DNA from 2 places in the Streptomyces sp. NPDC044064 genome. Region 2 is predicted to be linked to the other one. Evidence: riboswitches for the same ligand, from Rfam matches in the RefSeq annotation. Region 2 holds a riboswitch; the other holds the start of a gene.
What was found. A riboswitch is a leader RNA that binds a small molecule or an ion and turns the genes downstream of it on or off. The one in region 2 is predicted to bind cyclic di-AMP.
Positions count from the first base shown of each region.

Region 1: linked by a shared signal. The riboswitch ahead of AC07DS_RS24600 (transglycosylase SLT domain-containing protein) and the one ahead of AC07DS_RS13010 (transglycosylase family protein) in region 2 are both predicted to bind cyclic di-AMP.

Region 1 covers NZ_JBWKFN010000015.1:152,249-159,322, reverse strand. The annotation lists gene AC07DS_RS24615 (ABC transporter ATP-binding protein) at 1-27, opposite strand, end outside; gene AC07DS_RS24610 (LolA family protein) at 67-1,263, opposite strand; gene AC07DS_RS24605 (polyprenyl synthetase family protein) at 1,511-2,521, opposite strand; cyclic di-AMP (ydaO/yuaA leader) riboswitch at 3,052-3,236, shown strand; gene AC07DS_RS24600 (transglycosylase SLT domain-containing protein) at 3,240-3,728, shown strand; gene AC07DS_RS24595 (HAD family hydrolase) at 3,763-4,575, opposite strand; gene AC07DS_RS24590 (FAD-dependent oxidoreductase) at 4,730-5,932, opposite strand; gene AC07DS_RS24585 (carboxylate--amine ligase) at 5,977-7,074, opposite strand, start outside.
Region 2 covers NZ_JBWKFN010000006.1:330,855-337,928, forward strand. The annotation lists gene AC07DS_RS12990 (nucleoside triphosphate pyrophosphohydrolase) at 1-305, shown strand, start outside; gene AC07DS_RS12995 (tetratricopeptide repeat protein) at 381-2,726, shown strand; gene AC07DS_RS13000 (cytochrome P450 family protein) at 2,723-4,000, shown strand; gene AC07DS_RS13005 (transglycosylase family protein) at 4,197-5,240, shown strand; cyclic di-AMP (ydaO/yuaA leader) riboswitch at 5,424-5,592, shown strand; gene AC07DS_RS13010 (transglycosylase family protein) at 5,597-6,286, shown strand; gene eno (phosphopyruvate hydratase) at 6,660-7,074, shown strand, end outside.

The sequences.
Region 1 (7,074 bases), on a different contig from region 2:
CTGCTCCGTGGCGGACGGTTCGCCCATCGGCTCCCTCGATTCGTCGTGTGCCGTACCCCGGAAGGGTTACTTCGCTTCGTCGGCCGCCTTGACCAGCGTGTCCTTGGTGACCGCTCCGGCGTACACCTTGCCGTCATCGGTGATCAGCGCGTTGACCAGGCGGGTGGAGAAGACCGTGCCCTTGCCGAACTTCCCGGAGACGTGGTCGCCGAGCGAGCCGAGGAAGCCGCCGAAGGCGCCGCCCTCGGAGCCGGACGGCATGCCGCCCTTGGCGCCGGTGTCGAAGGTGGCGACGGACGTCCAGCCCTTGCCGAGCACGTTGGCACCCTGCAGGCCCTGGGTGAAGTCCTCACCCGACTTCGGGGCGTGCCCGGGAGCCTTGGACTCCTTCTTCCCCTCGGTGACCTTCGCGCCCTTGGGCGGGGTGAAATCGAAGGTGGAGACGGCCGGCTTGGCGAAGGAGACCTGGGTGAAGCCCGCGTCGAGGACGGCGGCGCCGCCGCTCTTCGGGGTGAGCGTGAACTTGAGCGGCATGCCCGTCTTCGCGTCGACGGCGATGCTGATCGCGCCGACCGTCGAACCGGACTGCTTGGGCTTGATCAGCAGCTTGTAGGCGTCGCGTCCGGCGACCTGCGCGGTGCCGTCGACGGTCACGGACGTGGTGTCGTCGACCGACTTCAGGGCCTCGTCGGCGAAGCCCTTGGGCGTGGCCGGCGGCTCGGCCCGGTGCTCCTTGCCGGAGTCGGCGGCGGTGCCGTGGAAGACCTCGTTGCTCTTGCTGTCGTAGCCCCAGACGTTCTTGCCGTCGTGGATGAGGCTGTACTCGGAGCCGCTCTCCAGCACCGAGAGCTTCTGCCGGTCCGGGCCGTCGGTCGCCACGCGCAGGGTGTGCGTGCCGGAGACCAGCTCGGTGAGCTTGGACGTCGGGTCGGCGGAGGAGCCGTCGCCGCCCCGGGCCGCCCCGGACGCCAGGCTGCTCTCCAGGCCGCCGAGGTTCGGCAGGCCGAGGTCGGTGCTGACCTTCACCGTGCCGGACAGCTGCTGCACGTCCGACTTGGCGATCTTCTCGATGAGCTGCTGCGCGGTGATCTTGGGCAGATCGGGCGAGCCGGAGTCGGCGAGCGCCGGGACCAGCCCGATCGTGGCCGCCGCCACCCCCACCACCGCGACCGGGACCACGTACCGGGCGGCTTTGCGGCGTCCGGTGGGCAGGTCCTCGCCCTGTCCGGCGCCCGTTGCCTCGTCGGATTCGTACGGTGCCATCTGTGCCTTACCTCCGTCGTCGGCGGCGGCTGTCCCCACACTGGTCCACCTGAGCCGCCATTCTCACCCGAATCGGTGAGGAGTGGTGATTTCCGTGGTTTCCATCTGACCAAATCGGCCGTGAGGAAGCGTCAGACCACGGAGCCAACTCCGTGTACGCCTGCGGTATGACACACGAGGGCGGTGCCTCCCCCGACCCGTAGGGGTCGTGCGGGAGACACCGCCGTCGGGTCGGGTGTGCGGGCGGCTAGCCGGCCCGGTGCACCACTGCGTCGCACAGCTCGAGCAGCGCCGCCTTGGCGTCGCACTCCGGCAGCGGGGCCAGTGCCGCCCGCGCCTCCTCCGCGTAGCGGACGGTGTCCCGGCGGGCCTGCTCCAGCGCGGGGTGCGCGCGCAGCGCGGTCAGCGCCTCTGCGTGCCGGGCGTCGTCGCTGAGGTCGGAGTCCAGCAGCTCGCACAGCGCGATGTCCTCGGCCAGGCCGAGGCGGGCGGCCCGCTCGCGCAGCCGGAGCACGGGCAGCGTCGGGATGCCCTCGCGCAGGTCGGTGCCCGGGGTCTTGCCGGACTCGTGCGAGTCGGAGGCGATGTCCAGGACGTCGTCCGCGAGCTGGAAGGCGACCCCGAGCCGTTCGCCGTACTGGGTGAGCACGTCGACGACCGTCTCGTCGGCGCCGGACATCATCGCGCCGAACCGGCACGACACGGCCACCAGGGAGCCAGTCTTGCCGCCGAGCACGTCCAGGTAGTGGTCGACCGGGTCACGGCCGTCCGAGGGGCCCGCGGTCTCCAGGATCTGCCCGGTGACCAGCCGCTCGAACGCGAGGGCCTGGACCCGGACCGCCTCGGGGCCGAGGTCGGCGAGGATCTGGGAGGCGCGGGCGAAGAGGAAGTCGCCGGTGAGGACCGCGACCGAGTTGCCCCAGCGGGTGTTGGCGCTGTCCACGCCGCGCCGCACGGACGCCTCGTCCATGACGTCGTCGTGGTACAGCGTGGCCAGGTGGGTCAGCTCCACGACGACGGCCGACGGCACGACGCCCGGCGCGTACGGGTCGCCGAACTGCGCCGCGAGCATCACGAGCAGCGGCCTGAACCGCTTCCCGCCGGCCCGGACGAGGTGCTGCGCGGCCTCCGTGATGAACGGGACCTCGCTCTTGGTGGCTTCGAGCAAGCCTTCCTCGACAGCCGCCAATCCGGCCTGGACATCGGCTTCCAGAGCCTGGTCCCGCACGCTCAGCCCGAACGGCCCGACGACGGTCACGAGGGGTCTCCTGTCTGCTGGTGTCTGCTGGCGATTACACGGTTTGTCGATAGGTCGTTGCCATCACTCAAGTCAGCGTATCCGGTCCTGTTTCGATCACCGATAGCGCCCACCGGTCCAGCCCGGGCGGTATCGGATCAGGGCCGGTATGTTTTTGATCATCTGATAAGTGTTGGTACACAACGACTTAACAGGATCTCGTCCGATTTGTCGCGAACCGCACGGCGGGCGGAGTACTCCTTTTGCACCACACTCGGCAAATCTCCCGAATCCCCCATGTCTGATTTGATACCCTTTGCCATTTCGTGAGTTGGGTCACGCGGGTCCGTGAATCAGCCATTGGCCGCCACCGCGTTCTCCCCTTGCCGCATCGGCCAGTTGAGCGTTGGCAACCGCAAAGGATCAAGTACCCCATTGGGAATAGATCAAGGTCAACTGCCTCATTGGGTGAATTCACTACTTGTTCCGGACATGTGCTGTCGCATAGCTTCCGGGCCAGTCGGACGAACGCCGAATCCTGCCGCGTCTGACACCACCCATCGACGAACTCATTTCGTACGGCAGGAGCGGGGGACCCAGGTAAGCCGCCGGACCGGACGACGCACGTCGCACCGGGACGGCTAGGGGTGAAGCCGTACCTCCCCCCAGAGGTACGGCCGGGCACCTCCCCGCCCGAACCCGACAGCTCACCTCGCAGGCGACGGAGAGGAACGTCCCCATGTCTGCTGCCGCTCTGCCCCGCCGCACCCGCACCAACCGCCTCGTCCGCAAGTTCGCCGTCATCGGCACCGGCGCCGCCGTGCTCGCCCTCCCGCTCATCGGCGCGACCGGCGCCTCCGCCGCCACCCCCACGGCCAGCACGGCGCCCACCACGCTCGCCGGATACCCGAACAACCTCGACGGCTGGATCCGCGAGTCGCTCGCGATCATGGCTCAGAAGGGCATCCCGGGGACGTACAACGGCATCCACCGCAACGTCATCCGCGAGTCGTCGGGCAACCCGGCGGCCATCAACCTCTGGGACTCCAACGCGGCCAAGGGCATCCCGTCCAAGGGCCTGCTCCAGGTCATCGACCCGACGTTCAACACGTACCACGTGGCCGGAACGTCCTTCGACATCTACGACCCGGTCGCGAACATCACGGCCGCCTGCAACTACGCGGCCGCGCGTTACGGGTCGATCGACAACGTCTTCGGCGCCTACTGACCGGCGCCCGCGGCGGGCCCTGCGGCTAGCCCGGTCAGTCGGTCGGGAACAGTCTTTCGAGGACGACGGCGATGCCGTCGTCCTCGTTCGACGTGGTGATCTCATCGGCGACGGCCTTGAGTTCGGGATGGGCGTTGGCCATGGCGACACCGCGTCCGGCCCAGTCGAACATGGGGATGTCGTTGGGCATGTCGCCGAACGCGAGGGCCCGGTCGGCGGCGATCCCCAGGTACTCGGCGGCCAGCGCAAGCCCCGTCGCCTTGGTGACGCCGCACGGCTGCAGCTCCACGGTCCCGGGCCCCGACATCGTGACCGTCGCCAGCGAGCCCACCGCCGCGCGCGCGGTCTCCGCCAACTCGTCGTCGGACAGCGTGTGGTGGCGCAGCAGCACCTTGCTGATGGGCTCGCACCACAGGTCGTCGCGGCGGCCGACCCGCACGGCGGGCAGGGTCGGGTGCGGCATCAGATACCCCGGTTCGATCAGGGTGAGCCCGTCCACGCCGTCCTGGTCGACGGCCGCGTAGACCTGCCCCACCTCGGCCTCGATCTTGCCGAGCGCGGTCTCGGCCAGTTCCCGGTCCAGCCGGACCGACCACAGCAGACGGTCGGTGCCGGCGTCGTAGACCTGCGCGCCCTGCCCGCACACCGCGAGTCCCGTGCTGCCGAGGCCCTCCAGGAGGGGCCGCACCCGGGGGGCCGGGCGGCCCGTCACCACCAGGTGCCGGGCACCGGCCCGCGCCACCCGCTCGAGCGCGGCGCGCGACCGGTCGGAGACGGTGTCGTCGCCGCGCAGCAGCGTCCCGTCCAGGTCGGTGGCGATCAGTGTGTATGCGGGGGGTGCGGCCATGATCAGAGAATACGGATCCCACGCCCCGCCGACTCACCCTGGAGTTCCCGGACTTGTGTGCTCCTCGGCCTCAAGTGGCGCCTGCGGGACCCCTGATGGTGGTGGAGTTGACGCGATCGGACCCGCGGGTGAGCGGAACGGCGCCTTCCGCGGCTCAGCCGTGTGCCGCCGCCAGGTGCCCGGCCAGACGCGGCGAGGCGAACTCCGTGCCGCACACGAACCGCATCACCGGGCCGTACGAGGACGCCGCCGGGAGGCCGGTGAAGTACAGGCCCGGGACGGAGGAGACGTACCCGGGTCCCAGCCTGGGCGCGCCGCGGCTCACCGCCAGCCGGGTGCGCAGCTCATGGCCGAGGAAGTCCATCGCGGTGATGTTCACGCGGTAGCCGGTGGCCGCGATGACGTGGTCGGCCGAGAGCCGCTCGGTGCGCCCGCCGTGGGTGCTCACGGTGAGGACCGGACTGCCGCCCGGGGCCTCGGCGCCCACCACCCGCTCGACCTCCTCGACCTGCACCTTGCCCTCGAAGCGGTCGCGCAGCCACCAGGCGCCGAGCGGGCCGAGGACCCGGCGGACCAGGTAGTGGCGGGTGCGGGCGGGCAGGAAGCGGTACGGCTGGGGGTAGTAGCTGAGCGCCCACAGGGACCAGGCACGCCCGAAGGGCGACTCGGGGCGCAGCCTGGGCTGGCCCCAGGGCGGGGCGCCGAAGGCGACGCGGCCGCGGCCGCGCGAGACCACGCGCACCTGGGCGCCGGCCTCGGCCGCGAGGGCGGCCGTCTCCAGTGCGGACTGGCCGGCGCCGACGACGATCAGCTCCTTGCCGGCGAAGCGGGTGAGGTCGTGGTGCTGGGAGCTGTGCGAGACCGGGCCCGTGAGCGCCGGACCGTCGGCCGCCGCTGCCGCCAGCTCCGCCGGGAGATGGGCCAGCCCGGACAGCCCGGTGGCGACCACGACCACGCGGGCGGTGAACAGCTCCCCCGAGTCCAGTTTGAGTTCGAACCCGCCGCTCTCGTCGCGGTCCACGGAGACGACCCGGACCTGCTCCAGGCCGGGCAGCAGCTTCTCCTGGAACCACTCGCCGTACGCGATGAAGGTCTCCACCGGGACGATGTCCTCGTCGGTCACCAGCCGGCGGACACCGGCCGCGTCGCAGTAGTCGGCGAGGGTGTGGCCGGGCTGCGGGCAGTCGAGGCTGGAGGCGGCGGGGGTCGACTTGAGGAGCATGCCCTCGGGCATGTGGTCGCGCCAGCTGACCATGGGGTCGCCGAAGACGCGGACGGGGATGCCGCGCGCCCGCAGATGGGCGGCGGTGGACAGGCCGTACGGCCCGGCACCGATGACTGCAACCGGTCGAATCACGAAGTCCCTCCCCAGGACGCGGTGCGCCACTTTCGTGGCCTTGCCTACTTCGTGGTGTGAGTGGTGCTGCTGCCGCGCCGGCTGGTGCGCCACAGCTGATACAGGTGCTTCGCGCCCGGGCGCACGAACCGGGCGAGCATCGTGAGGAACGGCATCGGGTCGTCACCCGCGAGCCAGGCCAGTTCCGTCCCGCTCGCCTTCGCCGGCGCGTGCGGCGTCGTGTAGCCGCTGCGGCGGTAGGCGAGGAGGGCGGGCAGGTCGATGTTCTCCACGACGAAACGGTGGCCGGCGCGCTGTTCCCCCTCCGGTACGGCACGGCCGGTCAGGTTCAGGTGCATCGCGCGTACGACGTCCACGCCCGACTCGTTCTCGAAGAGCCGGAACTGGGCGCCCATGCGCGGGTTGAAGTCGAGGAGCTTGTACTGTCCGTCGCGCCGGTCGAAGCGCAGGTCGAGGTCGATGATGCCGGTGAAGCCGATCTGTTTGACGAAACGCGCGGCGAGGTCGGCGAGTTCCGGGTTGTCGACGACGTAGGCGTTCGCCGTCATGCCCGCGTGCGGCGGCCAGGAGCGGACCTTGACGCCGGTGAAGAGCGCGAGCGGGTTGGCGTCGGCGTCGAAGCAGGCGTGCACGATCCAGTCCTCGGCCTCCTCCCTCGGCAGGTACTCCTGCAGGATCACGCCGGGCTGCTCGCCCCAGTCCCGGGCGAGCGCGAGCAGTCCCTCGCGGGTGGCGATCCTCGTGGTGCCGTTGACGGCGGGCCGGCTGCGCCGCACGAACGCCTCGCGGTTCTTGGCCACCACCGGGAAGCGGGATGTGTCGGCGAAGGCGACGACCTCGTCGTACGCCTCCGGAAACGCGGCGGCCGGGCTCGCGATGCCGTGTTCCGCGCACAGTTCGTGCAGGCCACGTTTGCTGGCCAGCCGGCGCGGCAGCGCGGGGTCGACACGCGGGAAGAGAAAGGGACCGGCCAGATCGTCCTGGTGCTCGGCGATCAGGACGGCGGCCTCCTCGTCCGTCGGGACCAGGACGGTCGGACGGCCGATCCGGCGGCCGATGCGCAGCAGGCCCTCGACCAGCCGGCCCGGGTCCTCGGCGCCGGTCGTCGGCCACACGAACGCCCGCTCGAGATAGCGAGAGGC
Region 2 (7,074 bases):
ACGAGAAGGCCGAGACCCCCGAGGACGTCAAGGAGCACTGGCTCCGTACCAAGGCCGAGGAGAAGCGGCGCACCTCGGTCACCGAGGGGGTCCCCCTCGGCCAGCCCGGCCTCGCCCTCACCGCCAAACTCGCCTCCCGCGTCCGCACGGCGGGCCTGGACGTCGCGCTGCCGAAGGGGGAAGGCATCGGCTATGAGCTGCTGGCCATGGCGGTACGGGCCGAGGCGGAGGGCGTGGACCCGGAGGCGGCGCTGCGGGCGGCGGCCCGGGTGTACCGGGACACGATCAAGGAGACGGAGGGCTGATTGCCCACAGGGCGTCAGAGCCCTTGTGCCTCAGTACCGTTGACCTGAACGTGGTCGTGAGGTGTGGGGGCGTGCGTGAGGCTGGAGTCGGAGCTGGCGAGCGTTGGGGCCGAGGTCCTCGTGGCGAGGCGGGACCCGGTGGAGTGGACCCGGGTGAGGAAGGCGTTCGCGGCCTGGTTCAAGGACAACGGCGCTCCCGGCTACGAGACCGAACTCCGCGTCGACCCGTGGCCCGCGGCCGGTCTCACGGACCTGGAACGGAAGGTCTGGTTCACGCGGGTACGCATGACGCTCGACCATGCACCGGACAAGGGTGCGGCGGCTGAGCAACTACGCGGCCTCATAGGGGAGTTCGCTCCGGCTTCGGACGAAGGACGCGCCCCCGCTCCGGGCCCGGAGCAGCGCGCACCTCGCCTCTCGGACCACGTCGACTTCCGGCGCGGCACCTTCCAGGGGCCGGTTGTCGGCGTCCAGAACAACTACGGCACGCAGCCGGGTGCCGGGTACGCAGACCCCGACAACTGGCCGACCGTGGAGGAAGTCGACCTGATGAGGCTCGGGGTGCGGCGCACCCGGCGGTTCGGCACCGAGACCGGTGTCCCGGGCTACGTCCCGCGGGATGTGGACGAGATGCTGCAGGGCTGGCACGAGCGTGACGGCCTCCTCGTCGTCACCGGCGGCCCGTCGTCCGGCAGGACGAGGACCGCCTGGGCCGCCATGTTCGACCACCTGCCGCTGCACGCCCGGGTCTACGTGCCCCCGCCGAGCGCGGACCTCCGGGGCCTCCCCGGACTGCTGCGCGGACGCGACGACCCCCATGTCCTCTGGCTCGACGAGCTGGAGCGCCATCTGGGGGACCACGGGCTCGACCTGGGCCTGCTCGCCGAGCTGGCCCGTCTGCGGGTACCGGTGGTGGCCACGATGAGCGACGAGGAGTACGACAGACACCGGTTCGGCGCCGGACCGGCGTCCCGGCTGCTGAGCCAGGCCAGGACGGTGCCGTTGAGTTCCCGGTGGAGCGAGGGCGAACTCCGGCGGCTCGCAGGGCTGGCTCCCGGCGACACCCAGCTGGCCGACGCCCTCCGGTGGCGCGGCGACAGCGGAGTCACCCAGTACCTCGCCGTCGGCCCCGAACTGTGGGAGCTGTGGCGCCGCGCCGCCCTTTCCAACAGCCGCCATCCGCGTGGGCACCTGGTGGTGAGAGCCGCCATCGATCTCGTGCGCTGCGGTGTCACCGGAGACATTCCCAGGCAACTGCTGGAAGCCGCGTGCGTCTGCTACGGAGCTGCCCAAGTGGCCGGGCTGCCGGAGACCGAGTCGTTCGAGGACGGGCTGGCCTGGGCGGCCGAGCGGCGGCAGGCGGTGACCGGCATGCTGGTGCGGGGAGTGCCGAGACACGTGGGGGACAGCGACGAGACGTGGCGGCCGTACGGCTCGCTGGTCGCGGACGTGATGCGGGACCCGTCCTCGGCGCCGGTCCCGCTCGCCGTATGGCGCTGCGCGCTGGACGGGACCCGGTACGACGCCGACGTGCGCCGGGGAGTGCTGGTCAGGGCGTACGAGGTGGTCGAGCCCCGCGCGGAGGGCGGCGATGCCGAGGCGATGCACGTGATGGGGCTGGTGGGTGAGGCCGCGGGGGACGAGGCGATGACGCTCGCGTGGTTCCGCAGGGCGGTGGACGCGGGGAGGACACAGCCGGCGGGACGCGTCGGAGAAATTCTTCTCGGCCAGGGGAAGGCGGAGCAGGCGCTTCCGTATCTCCGGACGGCTGCCCAGGACTGCCCCGAGGGCTCGGAGGGCCCCACGGCCAGGCTTCTCGGGCAGGCCTACCTGACACTGGCCGAGCAGTGGTTGGGAAAGGCCGCGAAGGCCGATGATGCGGAGGCGTCCCACCAGCTCGGTGATCTGCTGCTCGGCAGGGGAGACCTCGAGGAGGTGGGAGATCTCTACGTGACCGCCGAGTCCCATGGACACGCTCCGGCCGCCAGGAGCGTGGGTGTGCACCATCTGCTGCAGGGTGAGGGAGAGGCGGCCCAGGTCTTCCTGAGCCGCGCGGCCGACACGGGGGACGAGCGGGCGGCCGCCCTGCTGCACATGATCACCGGCAAGGCCCAGACGGTGGCGGAGGCCGAGGCGTCCTTCGTGGAGGCCATGGAAACGACTCTTTACCCGTGGGACCACACGAACCTCGGCGTCGTACTGGAGAAGCAGGGACGCGAGAGTGAGGCCCTGCGCCACTACGAACAGGGCTATGAGCGGGGCGACGCCCACGGTGCCTACCGGCTGGCCCTCCTCCTCGAAGCGGACGGCAACGCCGACCGGGCGAAAGCCTGGTACCGCAAAGCCGCGGCCCTGGGCCACTGCGCTGCCCTGAAGGCGCTCGGCCAGACGTCCGGGAAGCCGGATACCGTCAAGGAGTGACCAGCCAGCCCAGCCACCCCCACCCCCCGACGGCCCCCGACCTCTTCACCTGGGAGTTCGCAAGCGATCCCTATCCCGCCTACGCCTGGCTCCGCGAGCACGCCCCCGTGCACCGGACCCGGCTGCCCAGCGGGGTCGAGGCCTGGCTGGTCACGCGGTACGCCGATGCCAAGCAGGCTCTCGCCGACCAGCGGCTGAGCAAGAACCCGGCGCATCACGACGAGCCCGCGCACGCGAAGGGGAAGACCGGTATCCCCGGCGAGCGCAAGGCCGAGCTGATGACGCACCTGCTGAACATCGACCCGCCGGACCACACCCGCCTGCGCCGGCTGGTCAGCAAGGCGTTCACGCCCCGCAGGGTCGCCGAGTTCGCGCCCCGGGTGCAGGAGCTGACCGACCACCTCATCGACCAGTTCGCCGAGCGGGGCTCGGCCGACCTCATCCACGAGTTCGCTTTCCCGCTCCCCATCTACGCCATCTGCGACCTGCTCGGCGTCCCGCGCGAGGACCAGGACGACTTCCGGGACTGGGCGGGAATGATGATCCGGCACGGGGGAGGGCCGCGGGGCGGGGTCGCACGGTCCGTCAAGAAGATGCGCGGCTATCTCGCCGAACTCATCCACCGCAAGCGCGAGGCGCTGCCCGCCGAGCCGACCCCGGGCGAGGACCTGATCTCCGGCCTCATCCGCGCCTCCGACCACGGTGAGCACCTCACCGAGAACGAGGCCGCCGCGATGGCCTTCATCCTGCTGTTCGCCGGGTTCGAGACGACCGTGAACCTGATCGGCAACGGCACCTACGCCCTGCTCACCCACCCCGAGCAGCGCCACCGCCTGCAGCGGTCCCTGGCCGCCGGGGAGAGGGACCTCCTGGAGACCGGGGTCGAGGAACTCCTGCGCTACGACGGCCCGGTGGAGCTGGCCACCTGGCGGTTCGCCACCCGGCCGCTCACCATCGGCGGGCAGGACATCGCCGCCGGGGACCCGGTGCTCGTCGTACTCGCCGCCGCCGACCGGGATCCGGAGCGGTTCGCCGACCCGGACGTCCTGGACCTGTCCCGCCGGGACAACCAGCACCTCGGGTACGGCCACGGCATCCACTACTGCCTCGGCGCCCCGCTCGCCCGTCTGGAGGGCCAGAACGCGCTCGGCACCCTCCTCACCCGCCTGCCCGACCTGCGGCTCGGGGCGGACCCGGCCGAGCTGCGCTGGCGCGGCGGGCTCATCATGCGGGGCCTGCGCACCCTCCCCGTGGAGTTCACGCCCGTTCCCTGAGTGCGGCTCGAACGGGCCGGACGCGGGCAGAGGTTCGCCCGGTCGAACATGACAGGCACTCTCTTCTGTGATCTTCACGTGATCTGCGCGGCATTAACTTGTGACAAGTGATCGTCTGCCTATACGTTCACTCATCAGCGTGGCCCCCGAGTTCCATCGGCCACGCCGGCCCCGCTGTCGCACGAAAGGCTTCCGCATGCTCTCCGGGAACGGTCGTCACCGTCGCCCCCGTCAGGCTCCGGCCCTCCTCGTCGCGGCCGGCGTGACCGGCTCCGCCATCGCCATCCCGCTCCTCGGCGCGGCCAGCGCCAACGCGGCCGACGGCACCACGTGGGACAAGGTGGCCGAGTGCGAGAGCGGCGGCTCCTGGAGCGCCGACACCGGCAACGGCTACTACGGCGGCCTGCAGATATCCCAGGACGACTGGGACAAGTACGGCGGCACGACGTACGCCTTCAGCGCCGACCAGGCCAGCCGTTCGCAGCAGATCGCCGTCGCCGAGAAGATTCTCGCCGACCAGGGCACCACTCCCTGGGCCACCTGCGCCCTGCTCTCCGGCATGACCTCGAAGTCCGGCTCCGTGGACGTCGACACGGGCGTCTCGGGCTCCGACTCGGGCTCCGGTCACTCCGGTGACTCCTCCAAGTCCTCGGACTCGTCCAGCTCGGACGACAACTCCGACTCCGACGAGAATTCCGACTCGTCCGGACTGCCGGATTCGCCCTCCTCGTCACCCTCGTCCGACTCCTCCTCGGATGCGAAGGGCAAGCCGTCCCCGAGTGCCGACAAGGGTGCCGACTCCAAGGGTTCCAGCAAGGGTGCAGACACCCCCAAGTCCGACAAATCCGCATCGCCCGGGTCGGGGCAGGCTCAGGATGGCGAGTCCGTCACCACGGATCCCGCAACGGAGGACTCGGACAATTCGTGGCAGACCAGCAGCTCTTGGAGCCTGGTCGACACCGGCGCCCTCGGCAGTGGCGGGCGCCACCGCGGTGGCAGTGCGGATGAAAGTGCGGCAAACGGACAGAATGACGCCCCGTCGGGCCGTCACGCCGGCCGAGAGGCGGGCACCTACGTCGTCCACGAGGGCGACACCCTCGTCTCCATCGCCGACTCCCTTGACCTCGACGGCGGATGGCACGCGCTCTACGCCGAGAACAAGAAGGCCATCGGCGCCGACCCGAACCACATCAGTGCCGGTCAGACCCTGAAAGTCGGTACCGAAAAGGGCGACGAGTAGCGGGAGTTGACGCCCCGCTTCGCTCACTAATGTCCGTTTTGGTGAAAGTGTGGGATGAGTCTCAGAAGCCCTGATCGTCTTTGAAATTCCGCCGATCGCCTGTCTACGGTCAAGGCCGCTCGTCACCACGAGCCCCGGCATCCGCAACGCCGAGTCCTGCCAGCGGTCGCCCGGGAACAGTCGTCGCGTCATGCGCCGTAGGCAGGAGCGGGGGACCCAAGGTAAGCGCCAGGAACGGCAGTTGATGCCGGCACTGGCTTGGGGTGAAGCCGCGTCCCGTGAGGGTCGCGGCCGGGCAACTCAACCGGCCCGAATCCGACAGCTCACCTCGCAGGCGTCGGTGAGGGGATCGATCCATGCTGTTTTCCGGCAAGGGCAAGCACCGTCGTCCGTTCAAGGCCACCCGTGCCATCGCGCTCGCCGGTGTCACCGGCGCCGTCGTCGCCGCCCCGCTGATGGCGGCCGGCAACGCCTCCGCCGCCACCGCCTCCGAGTGGGACGCGGTCGCCCAGTGCGAGTCCGGCGGCAACTGGTCGATCAACACCGGCAACGGCTACTACGGCGGCGTGCAGTTCTCCGCCTCCACCTGGGCCGCCTACGGCGGCACGGCCTACGCCGCCCGCGCCGACCTGGCCACCAAGCAGCAGCAGATCACCGTCGCCGAGAAGGTCCTCGCCTCCCAGGGCAAGGGTGCCTGGCCGGTCTGCGGCACGGGCCTGTCGAGCACCCCGTACAGCGGTACCGCGGCGGCCCCGTCGAGCGGCAGCTCCTCGAAGACCACCACGACCACCACCCGCGCCGCCGAGCCGCAGGCCGCCTCCCGCTCCGCCGAGCGTCCGGCCGCGAGCCAGACCGTCACCACCCCGACCGGCAAGAAGGTCAAGAAGGGCGACGGCGAGTACAAGGTGGCCAAGGGCGACACCCTCAGCACGATCGCCGAGAAGCACAAGGTCAAGGGCGGCTGGAAGAAGCTGTTCGAGCTGAACAAGGACATCGTCCAGGACGCGAACCTCATCTACCCGGGCCAGCAGCTGCACCTGAAGTGACACCTGGCTCCCACCGGAACCACAGTGCTCTCACAAGGCCTGCCCCCAATCTGAAGGCCTCGTGAGGGGCATCCCCCCGTCCCCACGGGCTCCCCGCCCCGGCGCGTTTTCCCCCGTACGCGCCGGGGCGGGGTTGTTTGTGTCCCCAGCCTGCTCCCCGCCCCGATTCCTCTCCGTCTTCCCGCCCGTTTCCCACTCTTCGGCCGGGCCTCATCCACAGGCCTCTTTGTTCCGAGCCTGAACAATAGGTACGGTCTCCCTGTTCCTACCTGTCCACGGGACGGTCGGTCGGTGGCCGAAGCCCCCGGGACGGTTAGGCTCTAGGCGCAAGGCACACAAGCCCCGCACAACCAGCGTCACATCCACGAAGGAGATGCTCGTGCCGTCCATCGACGTCGTCGTAGCCCGGGAAATCCTGGACTCCCGAGGCAACCCCACGGTCGAGGTCGAGGTCGGCCTCGACGACGGCAGCACGGGTCGTGCCGCCGTCCCGTCCGGCGCCTCCACCGGTGCCTTCGAAGCCATCGAGCTGCGCGACGGTGACCCGAACCGCTACCAGGGCAAGGGTGTCGAGAAGGCCGTCCTCGCCGTCATCGAGCAGATCGGCCCGGAGCTGGTCGGCTACGACGCCACCGAGCAGCGCCTGATCGACCAGGCCATGTTCGACCTGGACGCCACCGACAACAAGGGCTCCCTCGGCGCCAACGCCATCCTCGGCGTCTCCCTCGCCGTGGCCCACGCCGCCTCCGAGGCCAGCGACCTCCCGCTCTTCCGCTACCTGGGCGGCC